DNA from 2 places in the Streptomyces rectiverticillatus genome. Region 2 is predicted to be linked to the other one. Evidence: predicted binding sites of a transcription regulator. Region 2 holds the regulator's gene; the other holds the start of a gene.
What was found. The regulator HspR, encoded in region 2, represses chaperone genes until heat shock. The targets are predictions, from matches to a motif close to TTGAGNNNNNNNNNCTCAA.

Region 1 (7,080 bases), 1.4 Mb from region 2:
CCCCGGGCAACCGCGATCTCTTCGGTCCGTACCCCTTCGAAACCGGCATTCCGCAAGGCTCCTTCGAATTCGGCCGACGGCCGGGCCGACCATACGGCGAGCACACCGCCGGGCGTCAGGCGCTCGCGGCAGCCCGCCAGGCCGGCGGGGGAGTAGAGGCCGCCGTTGTCCTCCGTGACGGTCCAGCCGGGGCCGTTGTCGATGTCCAGGCACAGGGCGTCGTAGCGCACGGGGGCGGTGCTCAGGTGGTGCTGCAGGTCGTCCTCGGCGACCTCGGTGCGCGGATCGGCCAGCGCCCGCGCCGAGACGGCGCCCAGCGGGCCGGCCCGGTGCCAGTCGATCACCGCCCGCTCCCGTTCGACGACCGTGATCCGGCCCCACCGGGGCTCCTCGGCGGCCCGGGCGAGCGAGAAGCCGACGCCGAGCCCGCCGATGAGGACGGACGGCCCCGGGCGGTCCGCGGGGAGGGCGTCCAGCGCGGCGTCCACGAGCAGCCGCTCCGAGCGCCCGTCGGAGGTGTCCATCAGGAAGCAGCCGTTCGCGATGATCTCGTGGACAGCGCCGTCACCGGTGCCCCGGCGGCGCAGGACAACCTCGCCGTACGGGCCCTCGCGGCGGTCCAGGGTGACGGGCCCCTCGCCGGTGCCGTACGGGTCGCGCTGGAGGGTGGTCATCGGGTGGCCTCCGTGTCGGTCGGTACTCGGCGGACGCGGCAGGCGGGTGCGGGGTTGAGAGGCGTGACGGGAGTCACGGCCTGTGGTTGATTCGCCTGCCCTCGATGGACCTTAATGTCGGAGGGAGCCGGAGCGGGATCGCTTTTCGCTGCGCCGGGTGCCGTGACGGACCCCGCGAGGAAGGGGCTGGGCCGAGTGAGTGTGGTGGATCCCGGCGGCGAGCACCTGCGGCGCCGGCGGCGAGCTCCCCGGGCCCCCTCGCCCGGCCGGATCCTGCGGGCGCTGCCCACCCCCCTCGGCACGCCGTTCACGTTCTCCTACGGCCTGGTCCTGCTGGCCACCGCGCTCTACACGCACTACGGCGACGAGGCCACGGTCAACGCGCTCCTGCGCGAGTCCAGCACCGACGCCGCGCACCTGGCCGAACAGCCGCTCCTCGTCCTGCTGGCGAGCGCCCTGTGGATAGCCGGCGGCCTGTACTCGCTGCACGGGATCCTCTTCGTCCTCGTCGTCGCCGCGCTGGAGCGCCGGGTCGGCGGGGCCCGCGCCGCCGGCGTCTTCCTCCTCGGCCACGTGCTGGCCACCCTCGCCACCGAGCTGCCCGTGGCGGGCGCCGTGGCCGCGGGGCGGCTGCCCGAGGCCTCGCTGCACCGCCTCGACTACGGCATCAGCTTCGGCGTCATGGCCTGCACGGGCGCGCTCGCCGGGCTGCTGGGGCGGCGCGGGAAGCGGACGGTCCTGGGCCTGTCCTTCCTGATGTGCGCCCAGGACCTCGTGGAGTTCGCCGACCCCCTCGCCAGCTGGGGCCACCCCATAGCGCTGCTCACCGGCATGGCCTGCTGGGGCCTGCTGCGCGAGAAGGGGCCGGCGGGCGGGTCAGCTGCGGACGGTGCCGTCCCAGGCCCACTGCGTGCGCCGCGGGAGGCCGGGCAGGGCGGCCCGGCCGGTGCACCACAGCAGCGTCTTAGCGGGCGAGTGGCCGGCCGGGGCGTCCGGGAAGAGCCGCTCGACGGCGGGCGCGCAGAGCTCGTCGGGCAGGTTGTGGCCGCCGGGGAAGACGGGGGCGAGCCCGAGGCCGCGCGCGATGTCGTCCGTATGGAGTACGAGCTCCGTCACGCCCATGGCGGCGAAGCCGGGCGCGTCGGAACGGCCCCACGGGTGCCAGGCGCGATCCCCCTCCCGCGCGCCGCGGACGGTCGCGGCGAGCAGCGCCGCAGCGATGCGGATGCCCTCCAGGCGGGCCGGTAGCGGGGCCTCGGGGTCGAGCGAGGCGAACAGGGCGATGTAGCGGTCGGCGGGCCGGGCCGTGAGCAGGCCCGCGTAGCCGACGAGGCCGAGCGCGAGGTGGTCGAGCGTCGCGGCCGCGGACCACTCCAGGCCCGCCGCGGGCCGGGACCAGTCGTGGCCCGCGCCCGCCTCCAGGACCGCGGAGCAGTGGTCCGCGGCGTCGGTGACGAGCGCGGCCCAGGCGTCGGCGGTGCGGGGCGCGGCGGGGCCGCCGGCCGGGGCCGGGGAGGCCCCGCCGACCGGGGCGGCGGGAGCGGTCGCCGTGCGTCCGGCCGCGGTCATGCCCGGCCCCCCGCCCGGACGGACTCGATCAGGCGGGCGTAGCCGTCGCCGCCGTGGCCGGCCGCGACCGCCTGCTCGATGGAGGACTTCAGCAGCCGCGGCAGCGCCGGGTCGAGGCCGCGCGCGGCGCTCGCGTGGACGAAGTGCTCGATCGCGCCGAGGTGGACGTCGAGGGTGGCGTCGTCGCCCGGGTAGACGCCCGCGTCGACCTGGGGCGCGTAGGTGCTCATGAAGCCGTTCACCGCCGCCATCCAGCGGATCGCGACAGGGGTGAACGCCGCCGCCTCCACCTCGTCGGCGCCGGTCAGCGCCACGCCCTGCAGCCAGCCGCCGAGCGTCGCCCACATCATGCCGAGCAGGGCGGTGTCGTAGAGGGAGGCGGCTCCGGCGTCGTCCCCGAGGCCGACGGGGTCGCCCAGGCTCGCCAGGGTCTCCCGGTACTCGGCGAAGGCCTGCGAGGAGCCGCTGTAGAGCAGCATGACGGCCGGGCTGCCGATCCCCGGCGGCGTCGACATGATCGCCCCGTCGAGGTAGCCGATGCCGGCTCCCACGGCCCAGGAGGCGCTCTCGCGGGCCTGCTCCGGCGTGCCGGAGGTGAGGTTGACGAGCGTGCGGCCGCGCAGCTCGTCCGCCAGGGGGTCGAGGAGGCCGTGCACGGCGTCGTAGTCCGACAGGCAGGCGAGCACCAGCGGGCTCGCCCCGACGGCCTCCGCCGCCGTCGCCGCGCGGGCCGCGCCGCGTGCGACGAGGGCCTCGTCCTTGCCCGCCGAGCGGTTCCAGACGGTGGTCTCGTGGCCGGCTTCCAGGAGGGCGCCGGCCAGGGCCGTACCCATCGAACCCAGGCCGAGAACGGTCACCTTCATGGGTGGTTTCTCCCCGTGTGTCACAGAAGTTGATCAAGTGCGACCAGCCTCGCACCGGGCACGGGAGCCCCGACAGTGGCAGAAGTGACGCCCTGCGAAAAATTCCTGCCACGCCCTGCCTAGGCTGGTGATCATGAGCGCCGGAACCGTGGCCGTGGCCGTGATCGACGACGACGTCCCCATGTGGGACCTGTACGAGCTGGGGGTGGTCTGCACCGTCTTCGGCATCCCGCACCGCGACCTCGCCGACCCCTGGTACGACCTGCGCGTGTGCTCGGCGGGCGGGGGCGCGCCGCAGCCCGGCCCCTTCGGGCTCACGCTGCGCACCTCGCACGGCCTGGAGGGGCTGGAGGGCGCCGGCACGGTGATCGTGCCGTCGGTGCCCGAGGCGTGCATCGAGGGCGGGCGCGAACTGCCGGCCGACCTGCTGGAGGCCCTGCGCCGGGCCGCGGACTCCGGGGCCCGCATGGTCTCCCTGTGCGCCGGGGCCTTCGCCCTCGCGGCCGCCGGCGTCCTCGACGGGCGCCGCGCCACCGCCCACTGGATGCACGCCGAGGCCCTCGCGCGCCGCCACCCGCGCGTGCACGTGGACGACTCGGTCCTCTACGTCGACGACGGCGACGTCCTCACCAGCGCGGGCGTCACCGCGGGCCTCGACCTGTGCCTCCACCTCGTCCGCCGCGACCTCGGCGCCCACGTCGCCAACCAGCTCGCCCGCCGCCTGGTGGTGCCCGCGCACCGGCCAGGCGGGCAGGCGCAGTACGTGGACGTCTCCGTGCCCGAGGCCGGCGACGAGGGCATCGCCCCCGTCCTGCACTGGGCCCGCGAGCACCTCGACCGGCCCCTGTCCGTCGACGACCTCGCCGCCCGCGCCGGCATGAGCTCCCGCACCTTCTTCCGCCGCCTGCAGGCCGCCACCGGCACGACCCCGCTGCAGTGGCTCCTCGCCCAGCGCCTCGCCCGCGCGCAGTCGCTGCTGGAGTCGACGGCCCTGTCCGTAGAGCGCGTCAGCGAGGTGAGCGGCCTGGGCACGGCCGCCAACCTGCGCCGCCACTTCACCTTGCACTTCGGGGTGACCCCGACGGACTACCGGCGCTCGTTCCCGGGAGCGGCGGCAGCGGCCTGACCGGCCGTACGGCGCGTTCCCGGTTCCGGGTGGGACCGGCACCGCCGGACAGCGCCACTTCGGCTGCCCGCCGCGGCGGCGGGAGCAACAGGGATCTCGCCGCGCCCGCCTGATCGCTCAGAGCGAACGCCGAACAGGGCCGGGAACATCCGCGGAGCGCCACGCATTGAGTCGGCATAGCTCAACTTGCCTGCCTAAGGGGAGATCATGGCTTCGATGTCCGCACCGCTCACCCTGCCCGTGCTGCCCCTCGACGACGAGGTCGTCCTGCCCGGCATGGTGGTGCCCCTCGACCTGTCCGACACCGAGGTGCGGGCCGCCGTCGAGGCCGCCCAGGCCGCCGCGCGGGGCGGCGACAAGCCGCTCGTGCTGCTCGTACCGCGGGTCGACGGCACCTACGCGGGCGTCGGCACGCTCGGCAGCGTCGAGCAGGTGGGGCGGCTCTCCGGCAGCGGCGACCCCGGCGCGCTCATCCGCGGCGTCCGCCGGGTGCGCATCGGCGCGGGGACGACCGGCCCCGGGGCCGCGCTGTGGGTCGAGGGCACCGCGATGGAGGAGGTCGCCCCCGACCCCCTCCCGGGCGCCGTCGCCGAGCTCGTCAAGGAGTACAAGGCGCTCGCCACCAGCTGGCTGCGCAAGCGCGGCGCCTGGCAGGTCGTCGACCGCGTCCAGCAGATCGAGGACGTGGGCCAGCTCGCCGACAACTCCGGCTACTCGCCCTTCCTGACGGCTCAGCAGCGCGTCGAGCTCCTGGAGACCGCCGACCCGGTGGCCCGGCTCAGGCTCGCCGTCGGATGGCTGAGCGAGCACCTCGCCGAGCAGGACGTCGCCGAGTCCATCGCCAAGGACGTCCAGGAGGGCGTCGACAGGCAGCAGCGCGAGTTCCTGCTGCGCCGCCAGCTGGAGGCCGTCCGCAAGGAGCTCGCCGAGCTGAGCGGCGACCCGGAGAACGAGCCGGACGACTACCGCGCCCGCGTCGAGGCCGCCGGCCTGCCCGAGAAGGTGCGCGAAGCGGCCCTGAAGGAGGTCGGCAAACTGGAGCGGTCCTCCGACCAGAGCCCCGAGGGCGGCTGGATCCGCACCTGGCTGGACACCGTCCTGGAGATGCCCTGGAACGAGCGCAGCGAGGACGCGTACGACATCCCCGGCGCGAAGGCCGTCCTCGACGCCGACCACGCGGGCCTGGAGGACGTGAAGGAGCGGATCACCGAGTACCTGGCGGTGCGCAAGCGGCGCACCGACCGGGGGCTGGGCGTGGTCGGAGGGCGGCGCGGGGGCGCGGTGCTCGCGCTCGTCGGCCCGCCCGGCGTCGGAAAGACCTCGCTGGGCGAGAGCGTCGCCCGTGCCATGGGGCGGAAGTTCGTCCGCGTGGCGCTCGGCGGTGTCCGCGACGAGGCCGAGATCCGCGGTCACCGGCGCACGTACGTCGGCGCGCTGCCCGGCCGGATCGTGCGGGCGGTCAAGGAGGCCGGCTCGATGAACCCGGTCGTCCTGCTCGACGAGATCGACAAGGTCGGCTCGGACTTCCGCGGAGACCCGGCGGCGGCCCTCCTGGAGGTCCTGGACCCGGCGCAGAACCACACCTTCCGGGACCACTACCTGGAGGTCGAACTGGACCTGTCGGACGTCGTCTTCCTGGCGACGGCCAACGTCCTGGAGGCCATTCCCGAAGCGCTGCTGGACCGTATGGAGCTGGTCCGCCTCGACGGCTACACCGAGGACGAGAAGGTCGTCATCGCCCGCGACCACCTGCTGCGCCGCCAGCTGGAGCGCGCGGGCCTGGAGCCCGGTGAGGTCGTCCTGGAGGACGCCGCCCTGCGCAAGCTCGCCGGCGAGTACACCCGGGAGGCGGGCGTGCGGAACCTGGAGCGCGCCCTCGCCCGGCTGCTCCGCAAGGTCGCGGCCCGGCACGAACTGCGCGAGCAGGAGCTGCCGTTCACCATCGGCGAGGAGCAGCTGCGCCCGCTGATCGGGCGGCCGCACCACACCCCGGAGTCCGCGCAGGACCCGGCCGAGCGGCGCACGGCGGTGCCGGGCGTGGCGACGGGGCTCGCGGTCACGGGCGCGGGCGGCGACGTGCTGTTCGTTGAGGCCTCCCTGGCCGACCCGGAGACGGGCGGCGCGGGCCTGACCCTCACGGGCCAGCTGGGCGACGTGATGAAGGAGTCGGCGCAGATCGCGCTGTCCTTCCTGCGCTCGCACGGCGCGGAACTGGAGCTGCCGGTGGGCGACTTCAAGGAACGCGGCGTGCACCTGCACGTGCCGGCGGGCGCCGTCCCGAAGGACGGCCCGAGCGCGGGCGTCACCATGACGACGGCGCTCGCATCGCTGCTGTCGGGCCGCCGGGTGCGGCCGGAGGTGGCCATGACCGGCGAGGTGTCCCTCACGGGGCGGGTCCTGCCCATCGGCGGCGTCAAGCAGAAGCTGCTGGCGGCGCACCGCGCGGGCGTGACGACGGTGATCATCCCGAAGCGGAACGAGCCCGACCTGGACGATGTGCCGGGCGAGGTGCTGGCCGAGCTCGACGTCCATCCGGTCTCCGACGTCCGCCAGGTACTGGCACTCGCCCTGCAGCCGGCCGGGGCGGAGGTGGCGGTGGCGGCGTAACGGCCGCAACGGCGCGGGGCTCGTACCTCTTCATAAGAGGTACGAGCCCCGCGCCGTTTTCCGGTTCAGGTGTGGCTGATGGCCTTGTCCAGCAGGCCGTGCAGGGCGTCCTGCTCCTCCTGTGAGAGCCCGGCCAGCGGCGACTCCCGGGCGAGGAGCTCCATGAGCCGCTCCCGCAGGGCCGCGCCCTCGTCCGTCAGGACCAGCTGCTTGGCGCGGCGGTCCGTGGGGTGCGGGTGGC
Region 2 (7,080 bases):
ACAAGAAGCTCGGCATGTTCGAGCTGACCGGTCTGCCGCCGGCCCCGCGCGGGGTCCCGCAGATCGAGGTCGCCTTCGACATCGACGCCAACGGCATCATGCACGTGACCGCGAAGGACCTCGGCACGGGCAAGGAGCAGAAGATGACCGTCACCGGTGGCTCCTCGCTGCCGAAGGACGAGGTCAACCGGATGCGCGAAGAGGCCGAGAAGTACGCCGAGGAGGACCACGCGCGCCGTGAGGCCGCCGAGTCCCGCAACCAGGGCGAGCAGCTCGTCTACCAGACCGAGAAGTTCCTCAAGGACAACGAGGACAAGGTCCCGGCGGACGTGAAGACCGAGGTCGAGACCGCCCTCACCGAGCTGAAGGAGAAGCTCAAGGGCGAGGACACGGCCGAGATCCGCACCGCCACGGAGAAGGTCGCCGCCGTCTCCCAGAAGCTGGGCCAGGCCATGTACGCCGACGCCCAGGCCGCCCAGGGTGCCGCCGGCGCCGAGGGCGCGGGCGCCGGTGCCGGCCACGCCAAGGCCGAGGACGACGTCGTCGACGCCGAGATCGTGGACGAGGACAAGCCGAAGGGTGGTGCGGCGTGACGGAGGAGACCCCGGGCTTTGACAACGAGAAGAAGCCTGAAGGCCCCTCCGACGCCGCCGACTCCGAAGAAGCGGCGCAGGGCGCCGGGTCCGCCGACAAGGCGGGCCCGGGCTCTGCCCCCTCCGGCGAAGAGCTGGTGGAGGTGGGCCTGAAGGCCCAGCTGGACCAGGCCCAGGCCGCGCTCAACGAGCGCACTGCGGACCTCCAGCGCCTCCAGGCGGAGTACCAGAACTACCGCCGCCGGGTCGAGCGGGACCGGGTCACGGTCAAGGAGATCGCCGTCGCGAACCTCCTGTCCGAGCTCCTGCCCACGCTCGACGACATCGGCCGCGCCCGTGACCACGGCGAGCTCGTCGGCGGCTTCAAGTCCGTCGCCGAGTCCCTGGAGACGATCGTCGCCAAGATGGGGCTGCAGCAGTTCGGCAAGGAGGGCGAGCCCTTCGACCCGCTGGTGCACGAGGCGCTGATGCACAGCTACGCGCCCGACGTGACCGAGACGACGTGCGTGCAGATTCTGCAGCCGGGGTATCGCATCGGCGAGCGCACGATCCGCCCCGCGCGGGTCGCCGTCGCCGAGCCCCAGCCGGGTGCCCAGGGCGCCAAGGGCGAGGGCGAGGACGCCGGTTCCGGCTCCGACGAGGAGAGCGGTGGCCCGGACAAGGGCTGACGCCGACCGGATGAATCACCGCAGGGAACGGAAGGAGGGACGCCGAGGATGAGCACGAAGGACTTCCTGGAGAAGGACTACTACAAGGTCCTCGGTGTGCCCAAGGACGCCACCGAGGCCGAGATCAAGAAGGCGTACCGGAAGCTCGCCCGCGAGAACCACCCGGACGCCAACAAGAACGACGCCAAGGCCGAGGAGCGCTTCAAGGAGATCTCCGAGGCGAACGACGTCCTGGCCGACCCCAAGCGGCGCAAGGAGTACGACGACGCCCGCGCCCTCTTCGCCAACGGCGGCTTCCGCCCGGGGCCGGGCGGCGCGGGCGGCGGCTCCTTCAACTTCGACCTGGGCGACCTCTTCGGAGGCGCCCAGGGCGGAGGCGGCGGCACCGGCGGCTTCGGCGGCGGCCTCGGCGACGTCTTCGGCGGCCTGTTCAACCGCGGCGGCACGCGCACCCAGCCGCGCCGCGGCCAGGACATCGAGTCCGAGGTGTCGCTGAACTTCACCGAGGCGGTCGACGGGGCCACCGTGCCCCTGCGCATGTCCTCCTCGGCCGCCTGCAAGGCCTGCTCCGGCACGGGCGACAAAAACGGTACGCCTCGTGTCTGCCCGACCTGCGTCGGCACCGGCCAGGTCTCGCACGGCTCCGGCGGCGGCTTCTCCATGACCGACCCGTGCCCCGACTGCAAGGGCCGCGGCCTCATCCCGGAGAACCCCTGCGACGTCTGCCACGGCAGCGGTCGCGCCAAGTCCTCCCGCACCATGCAGGTCCGCATCCCCGCCGGAGTCTCCGACGGCCAGCGGATCCGGCTGCGCGGCAAGGGCGCCCCGGGCGAGCGCGGCGGGCCCAACGGCGACCTCTACGTCGTCGTGCACGTCGGCGCCCACCCCGTCTTCGGCCGCAAGGACGACAACCTCACCGTCACCGTGCCCGTCACCTTCCCGGAGGCGGTCCTCGGCGGCGAGATCAAGGTGCCCACCCTCGGTGGCCCCCCGGTCACCCTCAAGCTGCCGCCCGGCACGCCCAACGGCCGCACCATGCGCGCCCGCGGCAAGGGCGCGGTGCGCAAGGACGGCACCCGCGGCGACCTGCTGGTCACAGTGGAGGTGACCGTGCCCAAGGATCTCGGCGACAAGGCCCGGGAAGCCCTGCAGACCTACCGTGAGGCCACCGCGGACCAGGACCCGCGGGCAGAGCTCTTCCAGGCCGCGAAGGGAGCGTGACCCCATGGAGGGGACCGGCCGACGGCGCAATCCGTACGAGCTGACCGACGAGTCGCCGGTCTATGTCATCTCGGTCGCCGCGCAACTGTCGGGCCTGCACCCGCAGACCCTCCGGCAGTACGACCGGCTCGGCCTGGTCTCACCCGACCGCGCCGCAGGGCGCGGGCGGCGCTACTCCGCGCGGGACATCGAACAGCTGCGGCAGGTGCAGCAGCTGAGCCAGGACGAGGGCATCAACCTCGCCGGCATCAAGCGCATCATCGAGCTGGAGAACCAGGTGGCCGCGCTCAAGGCGCGCGTCGCCGAGCTGCAGGGCGTCGTCGAAGGCGCCGCCGTGGCCCGGCAGCAGGCGGAGGCCGCGGTCCACGCCTCGTACCGCCGCGACCTGGTCCCATACCAGGACGTCCAGCAGACGAGCGCGCTGGTGGTGTGGCGCCCGCGCCGCGATCAGCAGTAGCGAACGTAAACACGTGTCGGCAGGGCCGGATGAGCATGGTGCTCGTCCGGCCCTGCCGGCATAAACCTGCTGGCATAAAGCTGTGTGTCCCCTGCAGCAACCTGACAGGCTTTCCCCGCCGGACGCTCCGCCTCCGCTGGCAGAGTTTTCCCCACGGAACAACGACGTTGGGGGAAACGTGAAGACCGGAAATCTCGCCAAGAAGGCCGCTGCAGTCCTCGTTCCCGGGGTGTCCCTGATGGTCTTCGCACTGCCGGGCACGGCGGCGGCAGCGCCCGCTCCGGCGGAGGTGCGTGCGGTGCACGGCCTGCAGGGCCTGCAGGCCCTGTGCGGGATACCGGCCAAGGTCGTCGACCGTCTGCCGGTCTGTCATCGTGTCAACGGGTGGCAGTGACAAGGAAGTCGGCTTCGGAGCCCCGGTCTGCAATGCGGCAGGCCGGGGCTTCGCCGTGTACGCAATGAGAAGCGAATCGGAGGAGATGGCGTGGCGAGGACGGAGTTCACGGAAGCGGTGGTGGCGCGCGCAGCGCCCACCGCCGCGCCCCCGGAAACGGCCGTGATCAGGCTCGTGGGAGCGCTGCCCGCGGGCTGGGACTGCAGCTGGCGGCTTCAGGAGGACGGGATCCTGCTGAAGGTGCAGCCCGCCGCCGGCGCCGGCCCCGGTGCCGTGGCGCAGTGGCTGGCCGGTGTGCTCGACGCCGGCGGGCTGCGGGGGTGGCGGGCGGTCCGCTAGAACCGGGCCGCCGGGCCCCGGCCCCGGATCCGGGCCGCTAGATCCAGCCGCGCTCCCGCGCCAGCAGCGCGGCGTGCGCCCGGCTGGAGGCGTCGAGGACGCGCAGCAGGTCCGCGACGTGGCGGCGGTAGGTGCGGACGGAGATGCCCAGGTCGCGGGCGCCGATCTCGTCCTTGCCGACGCGGCACATCGACGCCAGGACCCGCTGTTCCACGGCGGAGAGCCCGGCGGCCCCTTCGGCCGGTTCCTCGATCAGTGCGGCGAGGTCGGTGGCCTGGTCCCAGATCTTCTCGAACAGCGCCAGGATGTTGGCGACCAGGCCCGTCTCCTGGGCGATCAGGGCGCCGCGCGAGGTGTCGTCGGGGTCGGCCGGCACCAGCGCGGTGTGCCGGTCGTAGACGAGGATCCGCTCGGAGATGTCGCAGGCGACGCGGATCCGGGCGCCCTGCGCGGTGAGTTCGCGCAGGTAGGCGACGGTCGGCGGGTGGTCGAGCGCCTCCTTGAGCACGACGTTGCGGATCCGTACGCCGCGGCGCAGGCAGCGGGTGTCGAGCGGCCGGGCGTGGTCGATGTTCTCCTGGGTGAGCGCGGTGTAGGGCTCGACGGACAGGATCTCCTCGCGGGCGAAGAAGGCCAGATCGTCGATGCGGTTGCGGATCTGGGACAGGTCCTCCATGCGCTCCACGCCCTTGAGGGCGGGGGCGCGCAGCCCCTGCTCCACGCGCAGCTCCGCGACCAGATGGCGGGCCTGGGTGACCTGTTGCAGCTCGTGGTGGAGCTCGCGCAGCCGCAGATCGGTGAGCCGGTCCACGGCGACCTCCGGGTCGGCCGGGGTGACGGCCCCGTCGCCGGCGCGGCGCAGCAGGCCGAGCCCGTACAGCCGGTCCAGGGCGGTGCGGACGGTGTCCTTCGGTGTGTGGATCCTCAGATGGATGTCCTCGGCAGCAGTGCCGGGATTACGCAGAAAATGCCGGTAGATGCTCTCTTCCGCCGTGTTGAGCCCCAACAGGCCCATGCCCATGCCTGACTTGCTCATGGTTCCCCCGTGTGCGATTGGCCGGCGGTCGGCCCGCGTGGTCAGTCGCGAGCGCGGTGGTGCGTAACCGCCGGTACATCGCCCAAAGCGTAATGCAGTGGTAAAGCCGCTGGCCACGACTGTTCCTCCGGTGGCGACGCAGCAAGCTGTAGCGGGGGTTGCAGGAAGCTGCCTCCGCAGAGCGGGTCCCGGTCCGTATCGCCTTGGCAGGCTGGAGCGTGCCGGAAGGCTGAGACCGACGAGGGGAATCCGGATGAGATCAGCGATTGCCGAGGGACAGCACGACTTCACCACGCTCACGGACCGCGAGGTGGAGGTCCTGCTCCTGCTGGCCTCGGGGGAACAGAACAAGCGACTCGCACGGCGGCTGGGGATTGCGGAGCGGACCGTACGGGCCCACACCGCGAACATCGTGCGCAAGCTCGACCTGCGGTCCAGGTTCGAGGCGGCGATCGTGTCGCACGTCTACGCGGAAGACATCAGGAGCCTGTGCAGCGCGGGCGGCAGGGTAGCTGCGTAGTTCTGAACGCGCTGTGTAGTTCTGAACGCAGAGACAGGCAGGCCCCGTCGGAGACTCTCCGGCGGGGCCTTCGTGATGGTCCGGGCGTGGCGCTCACCCCGGGATCAGTTCGGCGGCGGCCTCGATCGCCATCATCCACATGGGCTGTCCGCCGGTGCCGAACGCCGCGGCGAGCGCGTAGCCGACGGAGGCGTCGGCGGGGGAGACGTCCGCCCCCTCCTTCCACTCGGCCAGCACCCGGCCGTCGCCGTCGGAGGAGAAGTCGCCGATGTGCTTCCCGTCCTTCAGCAGCCGGCTGCCGGCGATGGAGTCCGGCACCAGGCGGTACGCGATGCCGTCGCGGGTGACGTCCACGGCGTACGAGCGGCGCGACAGCTTGCCCTTGCCCGGCGCGAGGCGGACGGCGTCGCCGTCGACGGTCATGGTCAGGTGCTCGCCCTTGCGGGTGCCGATGGGGACGTGGGCGTCGGTCTCCGCCTCGGCGGCGCGGTCCAGCGCGGCCGGGGGTATGGCGTCGCCCAGGACCTCGACCCAGCCCTCCTCGTCGTTCAGCAGGACGGTGATCTCGCCGAAGCGGTCGTCCTGGACGGGGCCGGTGGGCGCCTCGTCCTCGATGGACGACTCGTCCTTGGCGAGGGCCTCGGCGGCGGGGGCCTCGTCGGCGGCTGGGGCCTCGCCCTCGGAGACGGCGGGCTTGCCGCCGGTCGCGTGCGTCATGTGGGGGGTACTCCTTCAGTGTGGTCAGTACTGACGGTCGTGCGGGCCGGTACGGGTCAGTGCGAGACGGCGAGCTGTGTGGCGGCCAGGTCCCGGTAGAGCTCGTCCCGGTCAAGTAGTTCCTCGTGCCGTCCATGGTCACGCACGCGGCCGCCCTCCAGCAGGACGAGCCGGTCGGCGGACGTGACGGTGGAGAGCCGGTGCGCGATGAGCAGCACCGTGCAGTGCTCCGCGGCCTTCTCCACGGTCTGCCGCAGCGCCGTCTCGCTCAGCCCGTCGAGGTGCGCGGTGACCTCGTCGAGCAGCAGCACCTGCGGGCGGCGCAGCAGGGCGCGGGCGATGGCCAGCCGCTGCCGCTGCCCGCCGGAGAGGGCGGTGCCGCGGGTGCCGACGGCGGTGTCCAGCCCGTCGGGCAGCCCCGCGACGTATGTGTCGAGCAGGGTCTGCCGCAGGACCTCCGCGATCTGCTCCTCCGTGGCGTCGGGCGCCGCGTACAGCAGGTTCTCGCGGATCGTGCCGGCGAGCATGGGCGCGTCCTGCTCGACGTAGGCGATGCGGCGGCGCACCTCGGCCCGGCTGAGCGTGGCGATGTCGGTGTCGCCGAGCAGGATCCGGCCGCCGTCCACGTCGTAGAAGCGCTGGAGCAGGGAGAACACGGTGGTCTTGCCGGTGCCCGAGGGGCCTATGACGGCGGTGACCTTGCCGGCCGGGGCGGTGAAGGCGACGCCGTCCAGGACGGGCGTCCGGCCCGGGTAGGCGAAGGTGACGCCGTCGAGGACGACGCGGGGCGGCGGGCCCGTGGGGCGGGCCGGCACGGTGTCGACGTCGTCCTCGGTCTGCATCTGCGTGACCTCCTCGATGCGGGCCAGGGCGCCGAGGCCCTGCTGCAGCGAGGTGGTGCCGCCGACGAGGGAGAGGATCGGCCCGCCGAGGTTGAACAGGTAGAGCAGGAAGGCGATCAGCGCGGCCAGGTCGAGCGCCCCGGTGGCGACCAGGGCGCCGCCGAAGCCGATCACGGCCAGGAAGGAGGCCTGGACGACCATGCCGGTGAGCACCGCGATGATGGCCTGGTAGCGGGCGCCGACCAGGCCGGCGCGGTAGGCGTCCTCGGCGGCGGCCACGGCCCGTGCGGTCT

Region 1: the regulator HspR is predicted to act here: its motif matches at 4,399-4,417, upstream of lon (endopeptidase La).

The regions. Positions count from the first base shown of each region.
Region 1 covers NZ_CP040752.1:5,002,056-5,009,135, forward strand. The annotation lists gene FGW37_RS21985 (spermidine synthase family protein) at 1-674, opposite strand, end outside; gene FGW37_RS34000 (rhomboid-like protein) at 870-1,922, shown strand; gene FGW37_RS21995 (NAD(P)-dependent oxidoreductase) at 2,240-3,106, opposite strand; gene FGW37_RS22000 (GlxA family transcriptional regulator) at 3,255-4,232, shown strand; gene lon (endopeptidase La) at 4,440-6,839, shown strand; gene FGW37_RS22010 (MarR family winged helix-turn-helix transcriptional regulator) at 6,905-7,080, opposite strand, start outside.
Region 2 covers NZ_CP040752.1:3,571,876-3,578,955, reverse strand. The annotation lists gene dnaK (molecular chaperone DnaK) at 1-593, shown strand, start outside; gene grpE (nucleotide exchange factor GrpE) at 590-1,261, shown strand; gene dnaJ (molecular chaperone DnaJ) at 1,310-2,482, shown strand; gene FGW37_RS15425 (heat shock protein transcriptional repressor HspR) at 2,487-2,939, shown strand; gene FGW37_RS15420 (hypothetical protein) at 3,118-3,333, shown strand; gene FGW37_RS15415 (hypothetical protein) at 3,424-3,672, shown strand; gene FGW37_RS15410 (helix-turn-helix transcriptional regulator) at 3,710-4,708, opposite strand; gene FGW37_RS15405 (helix-turn-helix domain-containing protein) at 4,962-5,228, shown strand; gene FGW37_RS15400 (hypothetical protein) at 5,322-5,945, opposite strand; gene FGW37_RS15395 (ABC transporter ATP-binding protein) at 6,002-7,080, opposite strand, start outside.